One region of the Marinomonas algicola genome, then DNA from elsewhere that is predicted to be linked to it. Evidence: predicted binding sites of a transcription regulator. Region 1 holds the regulator's gene; each other region holds the start of a gene.
The links. Region 1 encodes PhoB, which activates phosphate uptake and scavenging genes when phosphate is short. Its sites were predicted from a motif close to TGTCATANNNNTGTCANA; they were not measured.
Positions count from the first base shown of each region.

Region 2: IEZ33_RS18715 (putative 2-aminoethylphosphonate ABC transporter substrate-binding protein) is a predicted target of PhoB. The motif match lies at 3,219-3,236, and genes of this name have one in related genera.
Region 3: IEZ33_RS16730 (alkaline phosphatase) is a predicted target of PhoB. The motif match lies at 2,255-2,272, and genes of this name have one in related genera.
Region 4: olsF (bifunctional ornithine lipid synthase OlsF) is a predicted target of PhoB. The motif match lies at 2,037-2,054, and genes of this name have one in related genera.

Region 1 is NZ_CP061941.1:4,231,608-4,236,358, reverse strand. It holds gene phoR (phosphate regulon sensor histidine kinase PhoR) at 1-1,120, opposite strand, end outside; gene phoB (phosphate regulon transcriptional regulator PhoB) at 1,124-1,822, opposite strand; gene ubiA (4-hydroxybenzoate octaprenyltransferase) at 1,907-2,761, opposite strand; gene IEZ33_RS19465 (chorismate--pyruvate lyase family protein) at 2,758-3,312, opposite strand; gene IEZ33_RS19460 (HDOD domain-containing protein) at 3,363-4,622, opposite strand; gene IEZ33_RS19455 (amino acid ABC transporter ATP-binding protein) at 4,730-4,751, opposite strand, start outside.
Region 2 is NZ_CP061941.1:4,078,174-4,082,924, forward strand. It holds gene IEZ33_RS18705 (putative 2-aminoethylphosphonate ABC transporter permease subunit) at 1-899, opposite strand, end outside; gene IEZ33_RS18710 (putative 2-aminoethylphosphonate ABC transporter ATP-binding protein) at 896-1,972, opposite strand; gene IEZ33_RS18715 (putative 2-aminoethylphosphonate ABC transporter substrate-binding protein) at 2,087-3,115, opposite strand; gene IEZ33_RS18720 (UTRA domain-containing protein) at 3,333-4,040, opposite strand; gene IEZ33_RS18725 (ABC transporter substrate-binding protein) at 4,430-4,751, shown strand, end outside.
Region 3 is NZ_CP061941.1:3,658,903-3,663,653, reverse strand. It holds gene IEZ33_RS16735 (DUF4197 domain-containing protein) at 1-461, shown strand, start outside; gene IEZ33_RS16730 (alkaline phosphatase) at 572-2,149, opposite strand; gene IEZ33_RS16725 (bile acid:sodium symporter family protein) at 2,390-3,307, opposite strand; gene IEZ33_RS16720 (TRAP transporter substrate-binding protein) at 3,841-4,751, shown strand, end outside.
Region 4 is NZ_CP061941.1:613,200-617,950, reverse strand. It holds gene IEZ33_RS02770 (sigma-70 family RNA polymerase sigma factor) at 1-468, shown strand, start outside; gene IEZ33_RS02765 (ChrR family anti-sigma-E factor) at 474-1,175, shown strand; gene IEZ33_RS02760 (hypothetical protein) at 1,306-1,497, shown strand; gene IEZ33_RS02755 (LabA-like NYN domain-containing protein) at 1,510-1,986, shown strand; gene olsF (bifunctional ornithine lipid synthase OlsF) at 2,112-3,851, shown strand; gene IEZ33_RS02745 (hypothetical protein) at 3,923-4,072, opposite strand; gene IEZ33_RS02740 (isoamylase early set domain-containing protein) at 4,396-4,701, shown strand.

The sequences.
Region 1 (4,751 bases):
AAAAACGTTCTGTTAAACGTGGAATGTATCTCGCTTCAATGCCTAGACCTTCATCTGATACCGAAAAAATGCCTTCATCTAAATGATTTTCCCATTTTATAGTAATGTTGCCTCCGTCAGGGGAATATTTTATGGCATTCACAACAAGGTTTGAAAAAGCGCTATAGAGCTCTCGATAAGAGCCATACAGCCTACACTCTGAACGGATCACGATGTGAATAGTATGTTTGGTGCCTATGGCTTGGACGGAATCCACCACATTGTTGACTAATTCGTTGATGTCATGCCATTGATCGATGTCTCTTTTATCATTACTTTCTAAACGTGAAAGTAATAGTAGGTCTTCAATCAACTGTTCCATACGGTTTGATTGCGTGGTCATATTGTCAACACCTTTTTGCATGCTCTTCGGTAATGAGTCCTTAAACATATCCAGGGTTTCCAAATAACCTTTAATGACCGTTAACGGTGTTTTGAGCTCATGGGATGCATTGGCAACGAAGTCTTTACGCATTTGCTCTAGAAGATGCAAGCGCGTCACATCTCTGACAAAAATAAGATGGTCATTCTGATCATACAGAGTGGTTTGAATTTCTAAATAAATGCCTTCTTGAGACGGCGATTTAATAACTAAAGGTTCGGAGAAACGTTTCTGAGTAAAATAGCGGAAGAACTCTGGATTGCGGACGATATTGGTGACCGGTTGCCCTCTGTCGACGGGTTTCATCAAACCTAAAAATTGCCCCGCAGACGCGTTCCACCACTCAAGGTTCCCTAAATTGTCCGCCATAATGACACCTTCTTTCAGTGCCGAGGTGGAGTTTTCTATTCGAGAAAGTGCGCGTCGCATGCGTTTTTTAGATTTTCTTTGCTTCTTTTGCAGTCGATACACAGCATCAAACACGTCGCCCCAAATTCCTGATGCTTCTGGTGGGGAGGCTTTTCCTAGCCGACGAACCCAGCTGTGGAATTGATACAGCTGATATAAATTGGAGCACAGTCCAAACAGCACAAATAAGAATAGGCACATAAATAATTTGCCTATTAAGATGCCAATGGTGAAACTGACAACTAATCCCAGTGTCCAGCGAATAAAAGCCTGTTGCCAAATCGTTTTCATAATTTACTGCGGAGTTCGTTTACTTGAAAATCGATAACCCGTTCCTCGAACCGTTTGGATTAGGTAATCATGAGTTTCGCCGATTGCTTTTCGTAAGCGTCTAATATGTACATCAACGGTACGTTCTTCTACATAAACATTTCCCCCCCAGACTTGATCCAGAAGCTGTGCTCTGGAATACGCTCTTTCTTGATGGGTAATCAAAAATTTGAGTAAGCGGTACTCTGTCGGGCCCATTTCAAGTGGCGTTGTACCAATAGTAACACGTTGGCTTACAGGGTCTAATAATAGCCCATCGACTTCAATAGGCTCGTCTACGCCTTGAGGGTTGGCACGGCGTAGAACGGCTTTTAAGCGAGCCACGAGTTCTCGAGGAGAAAAAGGCTTAGTGATGTAATCATCCGCACCCACTTCTAAACCTTGAATTTTGTTATCTTCTTCGCTTTTAGCGGTTAGCATAATCACAGGTATTTCTGCGGTAAGAGAATCTCGCTTTAACCGTCTGGTTAGCTCTATACCACTGCCCCCGGGCATCATCCAGTCACAAAGAATGAGGTCGGGCCTATTATCAATGATGATTTCGTAAGCTTGTTGGCTGTTTTCCGCCTCAAAGTAATTATATCCCGCCATTTCCAGTGCAATGGCAATCATTTCTCGTATTGATGATTCATCATCAATTATTAATACAGTTTTACTCGTCACAGCATCTACCCCTAAATCGTAATATCCCTATTAAAGACCTTGAATATGACAATTAGATGAAACTGTCATATTTGTGTCTTATATTTATAAAAGATAGTTCAATACAATGCCTAAAAATATACAGTATCCAATACGGTTATTGTCTAAGAACGAGGTAAAGCAAGCTTGCCGCTCTCTATTTTTAGCTTGTTTATACTGTAAAGAGAACAAAATAGCGGCGACGATCAGACTGAGAAAATAAATGAAAGAAAAGGATTTCAGTACACCAACCCACATTAATAGAGAAAGAGCCAGTCCTTGCAATACAGTGATAATGAGTAAATCATTTTGCGCAAATAAAATGGCTGTTGATTTGATGCCAAGTTTTAAATCGTCATCTCGATCAACCATAGCATAGTAAGTATCGTAAGCAATGGTCCATAGTGCATTAGAGACAAATATCATCCATAAGACAGGGTCCGTTAGTGAACCTCCTTGAGCGCTGTATGCCATTGGAATAGCCCATGAAAAAGCCAGTCCAAGAAACAATTGAGGCAAATGAGTGTAGCGCTTCATAAATGGATACAAAGCCGCGAGTCCAAGTCCAATGAAAGAGAGTAAAACGGTTTTCATATCCGTCATTAAGACTAAACCGAAGCTGCATAGACAAAGAACGGAGAACAGTAATAGAGCTTCTTTTTCAGAAACCGTACCGGAAGGGAGAGGGCGATTCTTTGTTCGCTCCACACCGCTATCCACATGTCTATCGGCATAATCATTGATGACACAGCCTGCGGAGCGCATAAAAAAGACACCAAGCATAAAAATGATGACGATTTTCCAGTCTGGGTCGCCATTACTAGATACCCAAAGAGCCCATAGAGTGGGCCAAAGTAGCAGCAGTGAACCAATGGGTTTGTTGAAACGAGTAAGCTGAAGATAAGCTTGGAGTTTTGTCATAATATTAACTGTGTCACTGGTAATGTTGTGATGGCGGGTAAGAAGGCTTCACTTACTAAAACGCCTTTATTGTACTGTTTAAAAATCGATCGGCGAGCCCAAACCGCTTCATTGACGTTATTAAATACGTTGCTTGGAAGAGAGACTATTTCGATAGGACTCCGTACTAACTTTTTGTCTTTGAATAGAAAGCCTCCCAGAGATTGGCTTTTCAGTTGGCTTAAATGACGCCAATGCCCAATTAAAGCGCTTGCTGGGATAATGGAGCGAGCATAAATCATGGGGGTACCATTAATGTTCAAAATCACTTCTCGAACCCTTGTTGCTTCACGTGCACGTAACGACAATGCCTTTCTCTCTCTTTGAGTCGGCTGCCCCCAACCGTCATTAATGACTTCTATGGACAATATCCCCAGTCTTTCTAACAGCGCGGTTAAAGAACCTGTCTCGCGGAGCCAGAACTTTAGATTATTGGGAATACTGTCCATACGAGCTTGAGACAGAGGTTGCCAATGATAGTCAAATTGTTTGGTTACACTGAAATTTAGCACAAAAAATCTCTTTGTTTTCGCAAAAAATAGGTGTTTATTCGTCAGTAAGCCTAGGATTGAAGTAAGTCCACCATTTCCTGTAATTTACTAGAAGAGGATTGTACTTCTTGATAGATGGAAAGGCACTCCTCTTCTGATAGCCCAATTATTTCAAACACACTCGCCTCTATTTTTTGTCCATGATATAAAGCGCTACAGCAATGTAAAACGCCTGCAAGGGTACGCAAATCCTTGTCTTCTTCTATTTGAGGCGTGTGACTGTATCGAATGGCATTACATATTATGCGAGGAAGCCCCCAATGTCTTAATAGCCAAGATCCTAGCTGTTCTTTCGTAAAATGCAATAAATGCATCTCGATAAGTCTGGATGGGAGGTGTGCGTTTGCTTCGAGATGACGAGCTAAGATTGAGAAATGCGTTGGTAGGACGTGCCCAATAACCAAATAACCAAAATTGTGGAGTAAGCCTGCCAAATAAGCGTAGCCTATCTTTGGACGAATCTTTGCTGGCATCCGTTTAACGAGAGCCTCCATAAGGCTTGCATGAAACACCGCATCATACCAAAAGTTCTGATAATGCCTTGGACCATTCTGAGGCAAATCGAGAATACTTTTCATAGAAAGCCCTAATGCTAAATTCATGACCATATCAAACCCCAATACTCTGATAATAGCATCCTCAACAGATTCAATATTACCAGGAGCACCATAATAGGGTGAGGAGGCCCAGCTAACCACTTGAGCCGCAAGGCTAGGGTCTAAGCTAATGACTTTGCACAACTCATCTGTATCAACGTCTTTACGACTGCATAAATTAATGATTTTCTTGGCCGATACTGGTAGCGGAGGCAACTCTAATGTTTCTTCTAACCTCTGTTTTAAGCGAATTGATTGGAAACGGCCTAATGCTGCACTGAGGTGTTCTTTATCAGAGGCATGATTGTCATGTATGGGATGGATATGGTTCGTCTGAATTGTAAAGCTCTCGTAGGAACAATCTATTTTCTCAAAAAGAGAGTCCAGCTCTTCAACCGATATTTCAATATAATCGGCTTGAACGTCTTGGCGTAAAGACACCTTTTTCAATGTTAACAAGCGCCTATCGATTAATGTCGGTATTTTTGATGAGCGGGTAAGTGGATCCCCTAGTTCATTGAAGTGGGTAATTGGCTCTAATCTGCGTTTTGTTATCCGAGAGAGAGCAGACAAATCGAGAATATCGGCTTCTGAAAAGATGACCTGTAGCTTCCCTGCCTGATCGCATAAATGAACAATTCTTGCTTTGATAGCATCAGATACCGGTGTCTGCATACGATATAGCCCGTATAAATAAAATAAGTTAACCAATTTATCAAATTATTAACGATAAAAAGCCCCTAAAAGGGGCTTTTTATAAAACTAAGCATTCAGCCTGAATTTTAGTGGTTCAAAATCTGGCTT
Region 2 (4,751 bases), 150 kb from region 1:
GGTGGTGTCCAAGGTACCGCCTTTGATGTGAGTAAGGCCGATTGTCGACGCTGTAACCAACGGTCCGTGATAAAGGTCAACACCGCAGGCAACAACAAAATAACACTCACGGCCGCCCCCATTTCAAAGTTTTGCTGCCCAATAACTTGTTTATAGATATCGGTTGCCAATACGTTAAATTGCCCACCAATCACCTTCGGCACACCAAAGTCGGTAATCACCAAAGTAAAGATGACAAAGGCCACACTGATAATACCGTATTTGGCGGCAGGCAAGGTGACTGTGAAAAAAGTACGCATCGGCGAGGCGCCTAGCACTTCGGCCGACTCATACAATCTCGCATCCGTATTGGCTAACGCCGTTATCATAATCATCAAGGCATGGGGAAAGGTCCAAAAGCAGGAGCCAATAACAATACCAATTGGCCCATAAATACTTTCCCCCATTAATAATTCTTTTAAAATACCTTGGTTACCAAACAGATAAACCAAACTAATCGCTGGTAATAAAGAAGGTGATAGAATGGGCAATACCAGTACTATTCTAAAAAAATTCTTAAGCGGGATTCTCGTTCGACAAATCGCATAAGCCGCTAAGAATGACAAGCTGGTGACAATAAGGGTCGAGAGCAGAGCAATAAATAAAGAGTTACTCACTGAGCTGTAAAGACTCGGAGTCGAAACAAATTTAGCGAAGTTTGCTAAGCCAATAAATTGACCGTCACTGTTTTGAACACTTTTAGACAAGAGTGTATAGAGCGGCAGGACAACACAAAGTAATAGCCCGATGACACCGACAACTAACACCCCACCGAGTGACCATTCATCTAAACTACGTCGACCATACCATGGCTTTTTTGAGGAGGCTAAAGACGCGTTGCTGGAAGCGGCTTGACTCATGCTGCGCCTCCAAAAACGTGTAAACGATCTTGTGGTAACTGACAGGCCACTGTTTGGCCTTGAGTCAGTTGTAAACGGGCCATTTCATTCATAGAAACATCGGCTAGGATAGGACGTTCATGATTGTCCAGCTTCAACATAGAACGTACTCGAGACCCTAAGAATTCTAAATGGATTACTTGAGCGTTTACAATATTATTATGAGTCGAGTCAACCGCAAAACGCACGTCCTCAGGACGAATGGCCAGTTGCACAGGAGAGCCTGTATTGAGCGACGTGGATTGGTCACAAAAAAGCGTTAAATCACCCGATTGCATTTGACCTGATGCATCCACCTTTGCACTTAAGAAATTCATTTCCCCAACAAATTCAGCGACAAAAGGCGATATTGGTTGAGCGTATACCTCTTGAGGCGTTCCTATTTGCTCAATAACACCTTGATTCATGACCACGATTTGATCCGCCATCGTCAGCGCTTCTTCTTGGTCATGCGTTACCATGATAGTGGTCACGCCCAACTTTTCTTGCAACTGTTTAATTTCTTGACGTAAATGAGCGCGCACACGCGCATCGAGTGCAGACAAGGGTTCATCTAATAACAATAAACCAGGGGATGTCGCCAACGCACGCGCTAACGCCACACGTTGTTGCTGCCCACCAGAGAGTTGAGCTGGATATTTGTCCTCACTGCCAGACATACCCACCGTCGCCAGTAATTCCGTTACTCGAATTCGACGATCGTTTGCAGATACTTTTTGTGAAGCTAAGCCATACGCAATGTTGTCAGCCACTGTTAGGTTTGGAAACAAGGCATAAGATTGAAAAACAATGCCGAAATCACGATGCTTAATAGGAGCATGAGTGATGTCTTTACCTGCTTGCAGAATTAAGCCAGCTGTCGGTGTATCTAAGCCAGCAATAATTCGTAGTAAACTGGTTTTGCCACAGCCAGATGGACCTAAAAAACAAACAAACTCACCTTCTGAAATACTTAAAGAAACGTCTTTTAATGCTTTATGCGAACCAAAGGACTGATGGATATTGGTAAGTTCTAGGTATGTGTTACTGGACATTGATCGGCCTCTTTCAATCCATATATTAAAACGGTCATGTAAAGCAGTGGCTTTACATGACTAAAAAGGAATCAGACAAAGAAGACAATTTCTGTGTCTGATGTAGACTTGATGTTACTTAGGTTCACTTTTACCGTCGTAACGTTGCTGCCACGTAGACAGAATCAGGTCACGATTTTTTGCAGACCATTCGAAGTCATTATCAATCATCAATGACTCTGCATTTTCAGGGTAAAATTCGATTGGTTTAGCAATACCAGGCATAGCCACAACAGCATATCCTTCGTTGTACATTTCATTGGCTTGTTTCGAGATGGTCCAATCCACCAAGGTTTGTGCCGCATCTAACTTATCCGTACCTTTGATAATCGCGGTTGCTTCCATATCCCAACCAAGACCTTCTTCTGGAAAGATAATGTCTAATGGCGCACCTGATTTTTTTGATTTAGCCGCGCGGAACGCAAACGAGATGCCGATGGGAATTTCACCTGCTGCGGCTAATTTACAAGGCTTTGACCCGGAGTGAGTATAACGGCTGATGTTCTCATGCAAGCCATCCATATATTCCCAGCCGCCATCTTGTCCAAAAATTTGTAACCAGCTACTAACGTCTAAGAAACCCGTACCCGAAGAACTTGGGTTTGGCATAATAATATGCCCTTTGTAAGCAGGATCCTTCAGATCGCTCCAAGACGTTGGTTTTGGTAGACCCAGTTTCTCGGCTTCCACTGTGTTATAACAAACGGCGGCAATCCAAGCATCCATGCCTGTCCAGACAGGCTCTTTATCAAGGTCTTTGAAATTAGGGGAGATCGCATCATAGCCTTTTGGCTTGTAAAATTGCAGCATGTCTTCATTTTTTAACATCATCAAACTTGTTGCCGCCAATCCCCAAACAACATCCGCTTGTGGGTTGTTTTTTTCGGCTAATAACTTGGCTGTCACAACCCCTGTCGAGTCACGTACCCAGTTGATTTTAATTTCAGGATGCTCAGCATTAAAACGCGCAGCGTACTTTTTAAGGTCTTGCGCTTCAACCGCAGTGTAAACCGTTAATTCAGTTTGCGCCGCATTGACAGACATCGATGAGGCGGTAATACCAGCCAAAACAGCCAGACGTTTTAGTAGCGTATTCTGTGTCATTTTCTTCTCCATGCATCAAATTGTAAGCTTATGTATAACAAATATATTGCGAACCATCAATTGGTATATACCAGATTAATCAGTATGCAAAATAGCAGCCAAAGGTTACAAAAACATGACAAAAGAAGAGAAAAAAGATGTATGGCGACATTAAAAGAGACAATATCGCGGATGAAAAAAAACGGAATGCTAGGCTAAATTGAGATCGTTTTAGCGGTCAATTATTGATCGATATTTTAATGGAAACGGCATCATGACGCCAAAATTCATAATCAATTTCAAGGACTTTTTTATCGGCCGTATAATTAATTCTTTCAACGTGCAAACCCGCTTGTCCAGTAGAGATCCCTAGATCATTGGCCGCATGAGAAGGCAAAGAAGTCGACTTAAAAGACAGATCCATATCACGGTATTGACGCTGATATTTCTGCTGCAATATAAGGCTTAATGATTGACTTAGATCTTCGTTTTCTATATCTGGTAACAGGTCAATATTAATGTACATTTTTTCAATTAAAACGGGTCGTTGATCAATCGAACGCCGACGATGTAAAAATAACACTGGAGTGCCCTCCTTTATGCACATTAATTGAGCCACTTCTGCACTGGCTGGCTCAACTTGCTGCAATAATTTCTCCGTATACGGCACATGACCTTGTTCAGTTACATATAAATTAAAGCTTAAATTGCTCGCTGGATCATAAATAACCGCTGGCGGAGTAACAAACCAGCCACGACGATTTTGTCGGTATATTAACCCTTCCGCTTCGAGATTTTGCAATGCTTGCCTAACGGTGACACGGGTTAACTTAAAGGCTTCTCCTATTTCTCTCTCAGATGGCAACTTAGCGCCAGCCTCAAGAAGTTTTTTCTCAATTAGGTCACTAAAGTGTCTCTGTAATGCGCGGTATTGGCTATTAGCCATGTCTATTCCTAATGAAAAGTCTGAGTTGAATAGCGCTGTGCGCCAAGTAAAATTATTGCGCCAGCATTCTACCTATAAAAGTGCATTTTTCTTAGTAAAAAGTAACCAGCACTTTTCTAGAACGGACGTTAATCAAAAAGCACGCTCGTCCCCTCTTCTTTTTAAGGCGCATTCGAACAAAAACAAGGCTATTGCAAGACTTTGTTACAATAGGTTGCTCTACTTTACCCCATAGACTCTCAGTCTTTGCTAGATTTAACCTATCGTTTTATTAAGTCTATTTTAAGTGGCCTCATGGTAACTTAAAGATGCAATAAAAAGCGGTACTAAATTCGAAACATCCACTACTCAGTAAGTGGGTAACTATAAAAATAACAAGGGTTACAATCATGAAAAAACTTGCTTTAAGTTTAACCGCCGTTGCTTTCTCTATCTCTGCTGCAACAACCCATGCTGGTGAAGTAGAAGTATTACACTGGTGGACATCTGGCGGTGAAGCGGCTTCTATTAACGTCTTAAAAGGGCTAATGGAAGAAGAAGGTCATACTTGGAAAGATTTCGCTGTTGCAGGTGGTGCGGGTGAATCAGCCATGACCGTTCTAAAATCTCGTGCGATTTCTGGTAACCCGCCAGCCAGTGCTCAAATCAAAGGCCCAACCATTCAAGAATGGGGTGACTTAGGCTTCCTAACAAACCTAGATGACGTTGCTA
Region 3 (4,751 bases), 570 kb from region 1:
CGTCTTCATTACTTAAAAAGTACGGTTTAGAAGGTCAGGTAAATGACTTTGAAGAAAGTATGAACAGAGCGGCTGAAAAAGCGGCTCCAGAAGCGACGGCGTTAATTGTTTCTGCCATTAAAGAAATGAGCTTTGACGATGCACAAAAGATTTATTCGGGATCTGATGGCGCGGCAACAGAGTATTTCAAAGAGAAGACCAGCGAAAAACTGAGGTCTTTGTTTCAACCAACGGTAGTGGACTCTTTAGAGCAAGTTGATGCAACTCGTTACTATAATGTCTTAGTGACAAAAGCCAAAGATATTCCTCTTATTGGCGATAAACTGGATGTTAATCTTAATCACTATGTGACTGAAGAAGCGTTGAATGGTTTGTTCACTATGCTGGCGGCGGAGGAAAAGAAAATTCGTCAAAACCCTGTTGCTCGTACTACAGATTTATTGAAAAAAGTGTTCGAGTAATGTTGGATGGAGTGAACCTGAAAGAGTATTTTTCTGTTTAATTTGGTCACGAGAACGCTGAGCCTTCACATTTATAAGAACGAAGGCTCAGTAAATCAATTCAATTGTGACTAATTGATTTGGTTCTTCATGTATTGCCCCAATTCGGAGTGATGCATGATAGAAGAAACGGGCAATATTTTACTTGCAGGACCCCACGCGAAAACATTGACGGGCGTGGCTGTGTGAGTTCCCGTACCCCATACGATGTTTTGATCTGTCGCCATTTCACGACCCATTATGTTACCTCGGTCGTTGTAAGGAAAAAAGGCATCAAAATCCGTAATCGCAGGCACTTGTTCTGCAGATAGATAAGAGTGGTCATGGGCATGATAAGGATTTTCTTTATCTGTTAAAATGTGCTCGGCTTGTTCTTCGTTAATTTTGAACTCAGAGTTCGCATTGACAATCTCCATTAACGCTGCGGGTGTTTGTTGGGCTTTATCCAGTTTTTCAAACTCGCTTGTCATTGAGTAGAAACTCAAATTTTGATTGTATAAACCGTCTAGAATATTGAAACTACCAAAGTTGAAATTGGGCTTATAATCTTGTTTTTCAAAGGCTTCTCCGGCGCGTTTTTGCCCGTCTGGTAGGTTAGCCGAAGAGTAGCTAAAGCCAAAAGATCCTGTCTCATGATCGGCTGTAACAATGATAAGCGTGTCGTCACGACCCGCGGCCCATTTGTATACACTACCAATGGCTTCATCAAATTTAACGAGCTCATTCAACATTGTGCCTGCATCATTTGAATGACCCGCCCAGTCGATTTGGCCTCCTTCTACCATCAAGAAAAATCCCTCTTCGTCTTTTTCTAAAACGGAGAGTGCTTTTTCTGTCATTTCTTGAAGGCTTGGTTGAGTACGCTCTTCAGAGTTTTTAGTCTTGCGATATTCGATACCATCTGCCATACCAGAATAAGCAAATAGCCCCAGTAGCTTATCACCAGATTGTGCATTAAGTTGAGTGCGGTTAAAGGCGAGACCATATCCAGCGTTTTGAGCTTCATTCAACAGATTACGCTCATCGTTACGTTTTGATTTTAGATAAACACTGCCTTCTGTCAGGTCCGTTAATTCGTTGTACGTATCGCCTTTATCGTTTGTTGATTTAGGTATGAAGTAACGAAGTCCACCGGACAGCATCACGTCTACACCGGTTTCTAACATATCTACTGCAATCTCGTTTTCAAGAGAACGATGCGGTTGATGCGCTGCGAAAGCGGCCGGTGTCGCATGAGTAAGTCGAGTATCAGACACGAGTCCAGTGGCTTTACCAAGGCGCTTTGCTTTTTCCAGAATGGTTTCAACATGATTGCCATCAGCATCAATACCAATGACTTCTGAGCCAGAATACACTCCTGTGGAAAGTTGAGTCGCCGAACACGCGGAGTCAACAACGATAGCGTCGGTAGGGTTAGTCAGAGAGGATCCAATAACACCGTCTTTAGCCAATTGATGTAAAGACGTTGAACGGCCTTTATAAATAGAATTTGGCGCATATTGAGCATAACTTTCAAGTAGGCCAATCTGCTGTGGGCCCATACCATCACCTATCATTAAGATGACGTTTTTAATTTCGGCCGCGACCGATGTCATCGGTATGCTGGCCATGATGGTTCCGGTGATAAGCGCTTTACTTAACTTATTCATATATTCCTCTTTTATATTAATTATTATGGTTTTATTAAAATACGATTGAGAGTGCTCTATTTAATAGCATACTCATTTGATATTAGAAGGGAATGGGTTAGTTTCTGTCATAAAAGTGTCATATTTTGTCGTAATTAGATACTCTTTGCCCAATAAAGTGCATATAGAAACTTTTATTGGATCTTGTATCCATAAAAAAGGGATGGCATAAAGCCTCCCTTTTTTATGAGTCTACGATGTCTATTTAGCGTTGTCTTTATTTACTGGGCGACGACTCCAATAGCTTGCTAATAACGAGCCTGAAATGTTGTGCCATACGCTAAAAATAGTGCCTGGCAGAGCGGCCATTGGAGTGAAAAATTTAACCGCTAAAGCAGCGGCTAAACCGGAATTTTGTAATCCTACTTCAAAGGCTATAGTGCGGCATACGCGTGCATCAAAGCCCAGTAAGTAGGTTACCCAGTATCCTAATACCAACCCAATCATATTATGCAATATTACCGCCGCTGCGACGATCAGACCTACTTGCACAATTTTAGACGCGCTTAAGGCCACGACAATGGCAATGATCAAGACAATGGCGAACATTGAAATATATGGAAAGACAGGTTCGGCTTTACGGACAAATTTTGAAAAGAAGGTATTGATCAAAACGCCTGCAGCAACGGGCAACAGAACAATTTTAAATAAGCTCATCAGCATGCCTGCGACAGGAACATCAACACTTTGGCCTATCATCATAGAGACAAGTAAAGGCGTTAATAAGACGCCAATTAAGGTTGAAATGGCTGTCATGGAAATAGACAAGGCCGTATCTCCTTTCGCTAGGTAACACATAACATTCGAGGAGGTACCACCCGCAACGCTACCAACAAGCAGCATTCCAACGGTAAGTTCAGTGTCAAAACCAAAAGCGAAAGCCACACCAAAAGCGGCCATAGGCATCACCAAAAACTGTAAAATAACGCCCACACCAACCGCTTTACCGTTCTTCAATACTTGTTTGAAGTCAGTGGGGCTTAGAGTAAGGCCCATTGCTAGCATGATGACAGTGAGTAATGGAACAATTTGGGTTTTCAAACCGACAAAAAATTCGGGTTGGAAAAAAGCAAGTACTGAAAGCACAACAGCCCAAAGAGGGAAAAGTTGGATAACCATAATGTAGAACTCCATTTATTCGATTCAATTTAGTGGTTGAGAAACAATCAAAATGAATGAGTGACCACTAACTAACTATTACCCCATTGCCGATTGTTAACTATTGACTCGCTTAAATATGAAACGATCAGATCGATAGCGCTCGTCGAGAGTTGATGCAATGAAATGGGAGCAAGATTGTAACGAAATGAGAATTATTACAATAGACTTTATGATGAGTTTAGTCGGATGTTGAGTAATTACGTAAAAGTCTTATAGGTTGCCCTAGTGGTTTACTTGAATTCAGTTGATGTGACTGTTGAGGTCAATAAGGTTAACTATTTGTTTTATAATCAATGCGTTGTAATAACCAAGGTTTTAATCTGTCGACTTTAATTAAGAGATGGGCCGTCCTATTCACAATACAGGTGATTACCTTATTGTTTAAACTTTGTTGAAGAGCGTTGACAAATTACAATAGTTACCGGTAACATTTGCATCTGTTACCGGTAACAAATCGCTTTTAAAAAAATAATATATAGTGAGTGCTTAATATGAATCTTAAAACTTTTATCGTTTCTAGTGTCGCAACTGTCGTATGTTCAAGTGCATTGGCAGCGGATTACAATTTTAAATTTCAATCATCTGACCCAGCTGGAGACAAAAACTTTCAAGTCCAAAAAGATTGGGCCGACCGAATTGGTAGTTTAACGGGTGGCAGAATCAGTATTAAATTAATGCCTGTTAACAGTGTTTTTAAGCATACAGAAACACTTGATGGCATAAAAATGGGGATTTTAGATGGTCATATTACGGCAACAAGCTATTTTTCTGGAAAAGACCCCGCGTTTGGCCTGATTGGTAATACGGTTGGAGCATGGTCTGATACGTCACAACTGCTGCAATATATTAATTATGGTGGTGGTTATGAGTTGATGAATGAACTGTATGCCCCTTATGGCGTGAAATTTATTGGAGGATCAACGACAGGTGTTGAATCTTTCGTATCAAAAGTACCTTTAAATGGAGTGGAAGACCTTAAAGGGCTGAAGTTACGAGCACCAGAAGGCTTAGTTCAACAAGTGTTTAGTGCGGCGGGCGCGTCTCCTGTAAATCTACCTGGGTCTGAGGTATTCACAGGATTAAGTAAAGGCGTTATCGATGCGGCAGATTACACTGTTTTCTCGACGAACCATAAATCAGGGATGCATGATATTGCGACGCATCCTGTTCAACCTGGATTCCATTCATTGCCATTAATTGATGTCTCTATGAGCCAGAAAAAATGGGATGCATTACCGGAAGACTTGCAAGCCATTCTTACCATGTCAGTACGCGACTTTGCTCAAGATATAACCACTCAATTACGTATTGCGGATCAAGCGGCGGTAAAAGAAGCGATGGCTAATCCAAATATTACGATCCATGACTGGTCTGCTGAAGAACGTAAAAAGTTTCGTGCTAT
Region 4 (4,751 bases), 720 kb from region 1:
GTCCCAAAAATTAGAGGTTTTTGTTTGGCCGCGCAGCCCGGAGCGTCCCTAATGGCAGACGATATTGCTCAAGAAGTGATGATCAGAGTGTGGAATAAAGCGGATACCTTTAATCCATCTGCCGCTTCGCTAAACACATGGATCTTTACCATAGCTCGTAATGCTCGTATTGATTATCTGCGTAAAAATGGACGACATACATCGCACATTGATCCTGAGCTTTTATGGGGCGATATCGAAGATGACCGTGTCGATTTATTTAGGGATGCACAACAAGCCAGAGATAAAACGCGGATCAATGCTGGCTTAGCGCAATTGCCCACAGATCAAAAGCAAGTCTTAGCGAAAGTTTACTTAGAAGGTAAAACTCACGTAGAAGCGGCTGAAGAACTTGGATTGCCACTTGGCACGATTAAGTCTCGTGTTCGTTTGGCATTACATAAACTCACTATTTACATTAAGAGGTAGTCACTATGCTTAACTACCATCCGACCATAGAACTATTGACCGACTACGCGGCGGGCTCCCTCGCCTTGTCTTACTCATTGTGCATTGCCACTCACTTAGAGCAGTGCCAAGAATGTCGTAAGCAAATTAAGAAATTGGAGCAAGTTGGTAGTGTTTTATTCGATGAAATAGAGCCGTTAGAAAAAACCAGCTCAAATATCGATGAACTGAAACTCGCTCTCTTTGCTCGATTAGACGCACAGAACCAAGCGACAGAGAAAGCAAACGCTTCTGCACAGAAACACACAGCAGAAGATCCAGAAGGTTACAATGTTCCAAGAAGCCTTAGACAATTTGTGCCAGACGGATATGATGCATTAAATTGGATACGTATATCGCCTTCATTCCAAACCGCTATTTTATCTAACGAGGAAAATGGCACACAAATTGCGCTTACTCGGGTTAAGGCGGGTAGCCATATACCTACTCATAAACACACAGGTGATGAGTTCACTTTGGTTTTAGAAGGAAGTTTCTCCGATCAAAGCGGTATTTACAAGAGAGGGGATTTTGTTCAACTTAATGAGCAAGATACACATCAGCCTGTCGTCACTCGGGACGCCGAATGCATTTGTTTAACTGTGGTCGATGCACCCATCCAGTTTACTGGTTTTTTAACCCGTTTACTGAATCCAGTGTTACGTAAAGTACACCCATATAGAGGGTAGTTTTCAATAAATATAAATCCATAAAAGCCTGTGATACACGCGATTGTCACAGGCTTTTTATCTGTAGGCGACCCCGACCTAAAAATAGGGTATACTGTGGATTCAATTTATAACATGGAAGGCCCAAATCATGGCAGCCAAACCTAAATCTTCGACATCTAAGAAAAAGCAACCTGCGGCATCCGAAACATCAGCGTCAATAGAATCTCAAATGGAAGCCTTCTTAGCATCAGGTGGTAAAATAGATGTAATCGAATCAGGAGTGAGCGGACAAGTCAGTGTTGCAGGTCCTAAGCACATTACCCTAAACAAAAAATCCTAGTCGTTAATTGCATTGAAAAAAATCGCGGTTTTTGTTGATGTACAAAATATTTACTACACAACAAAACACACATTTGGCAAGCACTTTGATTATTCCACATTTTGGCGTGAAATTAGCCAGATAGGAGAAGTCCACTGTGCTTTTGCCTATGCGATTGATCGCGGCGACAGTAAACAGCACCAATTTCAAAACATACTTAAAAGCATCGGGTTTGATGTCAAGCTTAAGCCGTTCATTCAGCGAAGTGATGGCTCGGCCAAAGGCGATTGGGATGTTGGCATCACAATCGATGTGCTAGACAATGCCTCCAAAGTCGATGAAATTATCCTCTTGTCTGGTGATGGTGATTTTGATCGCTTACTCACTCATGTCAAGGACAAACACGCGGTCTCTACGCGGGTGTATGGTGTCAATAAACTCACGGCTCAATCACTTATACGTGCTTGTGATGTCTTTCGAGAAATTGAGGCGTCTCTGCTTTTAAACTAATCCTCCCTCACTATTCTGAATAGCATTTCGTCTTATTTTTGAAACTCAATTGTCACCTAAATGTCACTTCTTCACTCTACTCTAGATTCACTCTGTCAATTTAGGGCACTGGAGACATTACGTTGATGCACATAGAGCAAATTATTGCGGAAAAGTCCCCCAACTTCCTGCAAAAACACCCATTATTTACCAGACCAACACTGGAAATTTTGAAGCATTTATTTCACGAGCAAGAAGTAAATAACTTTTTAGATCAAAACAAAGATTGTTTAGGCTTCGAGTTTATCGATCGCGTGTTAAATCACTTTAACTTTAACTATCAAGCCAGTCAGATAGATCGTCGAAATATTCCGGCAACCGGTCGCGTTATTATTATCGCCAATCACCCTTTGGGAGCACTTGACGGCTTAGCGTTATTACGGCTTGTCGGTGAAGTCAGAAATGATGTAAAAATCATAGCTAATGACATGTTGATGCATTTTGACGCCTTAAAAAATTTGATCTTGCCTGTCGATAATCTTTCAAGGAAAAGCAGCAGTAAACAGCTCAAAAACATTATTGACTGTCTGCGAAAAGAGCAAGCCGTCATTATTTTCCCCGCTGGAGAAGTTTCCCGCCTCTCACCCAGTGGCATTAAAGATCAAAAATGGAGTGCAAGTTACCTAAAATTGGCTCAAAAAACCAATAGCCCCCTACTCCCTGTTTATATTAACGGCCGTAACTCTCTGCTCTTTTACACTAGCTCTATTATTTACCGCCCTTTATCGACTATTCAGCTTGCCCATGAAATGTTTAAACAGCAGAATCGCCATGTGCCAATTCAAATAGGCCAACAAATTCCGATTCAAGAATTAGCCAAATTACCTCTGAGTAATAAAGAAAAAAATAAACTCGTCAAGCGCCACCTTTACCGTATTGCAAAGGGTAAAAAGCCACTGCTACAAACGGAAACCACCATTTCCCACCCACAAGACAGCAAGCGAATAAAAGCGGAATTAAGTCATTCCGAGTTTCTTGGTAGCACCAAAGACGGGAAACACATTTATTTATTCGACTATCTCGACCAATCTTCGACGATCAAGGAAATTGGTCGGTTAAGAGAGATTTCGTTTCGCACGGTAGGAGAAGGCACAGGACAAAGCGCTGACCTCGATAAGTTTGATCAATACTATCGACATTTGGTTCTTTGGGATGAAGAGCAACTTGAAATTGTTGGCGCGTACCGTATCGGAGAAATTAATAAATACATTAAAAGTGGCAGTACCCACGCTATTTATACCGAAGATCTATTCCAACTGTCACCCGACATGATTCCTTATTTAGAACAAGGGGTTGAATTAGGACGCAGTTTTGTCCAGCCGAAATATTGGGGGAAGAGAAGTCTAGATTATCTTTGGTACGGTATAGGAGCATATTTAAACCGCCACCCTGAAGTAAGATATTTATTTGGACCAGTGAGCCTAAGTAATAACTATCCCCAGTTAGCAAAAGATTTACTGGTTTACTTCTATTCAGTGCACTTTCCAGATACAGATTCATTAGCGTCGTCTTTTTCCCCTTATCAAATATCTTTAGATAATAAGAACTACGTTACCTCTCTCATCAAGGGAAAAGCCTACGACGAAGACTTTAAAACACTGAAAGAACAGCTGAATCATTTAAACGTTTCGGTACCCACTTTATACAAACAGTACAGTGAATTATGCGACAATAATGGCGTTCGATTTTTAGACTTTGGCGTTGATGCTGACTTTGGTTTTTGTATCGATGGTCTTGTACTTGTTGATCTAAGCCAAGTTAAAGACGCCAAAAATAAACGTTATCGAGGGATCAACCCCTTAGAGGACAGTGCGGATCTAACCTAACGATAGATTGCACATCATCCAGTTTAAAGAGTAATGATGTGCAATCAAACATGCGATTATTCTGTTTAAGCTCACTTATTATTGTCGCTATTCTCTTTACTCATTTCTTGCTTATCATTTCGGCGCTTTTTTTTACTCAAATGTTTATAAACCAGATAACCAATCAATTTCAATACAAATAAAACACCTAAAGACCAAAGCGCGATGCTAGTTGGGTTCATTGCGATTCTCCTGTTTTCATTCATATGACAATTGAGTGTAGCACTTCGTGTGGTACAACGAGATGACTTACAACACTTAAACAGCAAATGAGCCTCCATAAATCGGATGTTACAGTTAAGCTAACTTGCACCGCCTATGGGCAAGCAACAGAAAACGGTACTTTTTTTGAACAGCATAAAAACAAAAAAACGCTCAATTTTATATTTTAGCCTGATTGTCACATTAAACTTGTACTCTAGGACAGATTAACAACACGACCTAAGACATGGCCTAAGTCTTGCTAAAATGTAGGTTTAGTAAGCTAAAGAATGTGGAGATCAACATGATTGAGAAAAAGTATCTTAAAAGTAAGCCCATCTGCAAAGTCAAATTTTCACTCGCTAAAAATGAAACCGAGTCAGCGAAAACAGTCTCCGTTGTTGGTGATTTTAATAACTGGGATGCATCGGCCAATCCTTTAAAAAAACAAAAGACCGGTAATTTTGCCTCAACAATCGATTTAAAAATCAATGAAGACTACCAATTTCGCTATGTTCTTGATGGCGAAGTATGGATAAATGATGAAAATGCAGACCGCTATGTGCCTGCAAATATAGGAAAAGAGCAAAATGGTTTATTATCAATTTAAACCTTCACATCATTAATATCTTTTTTTAAGCACGTTAACCTTTGATTTAG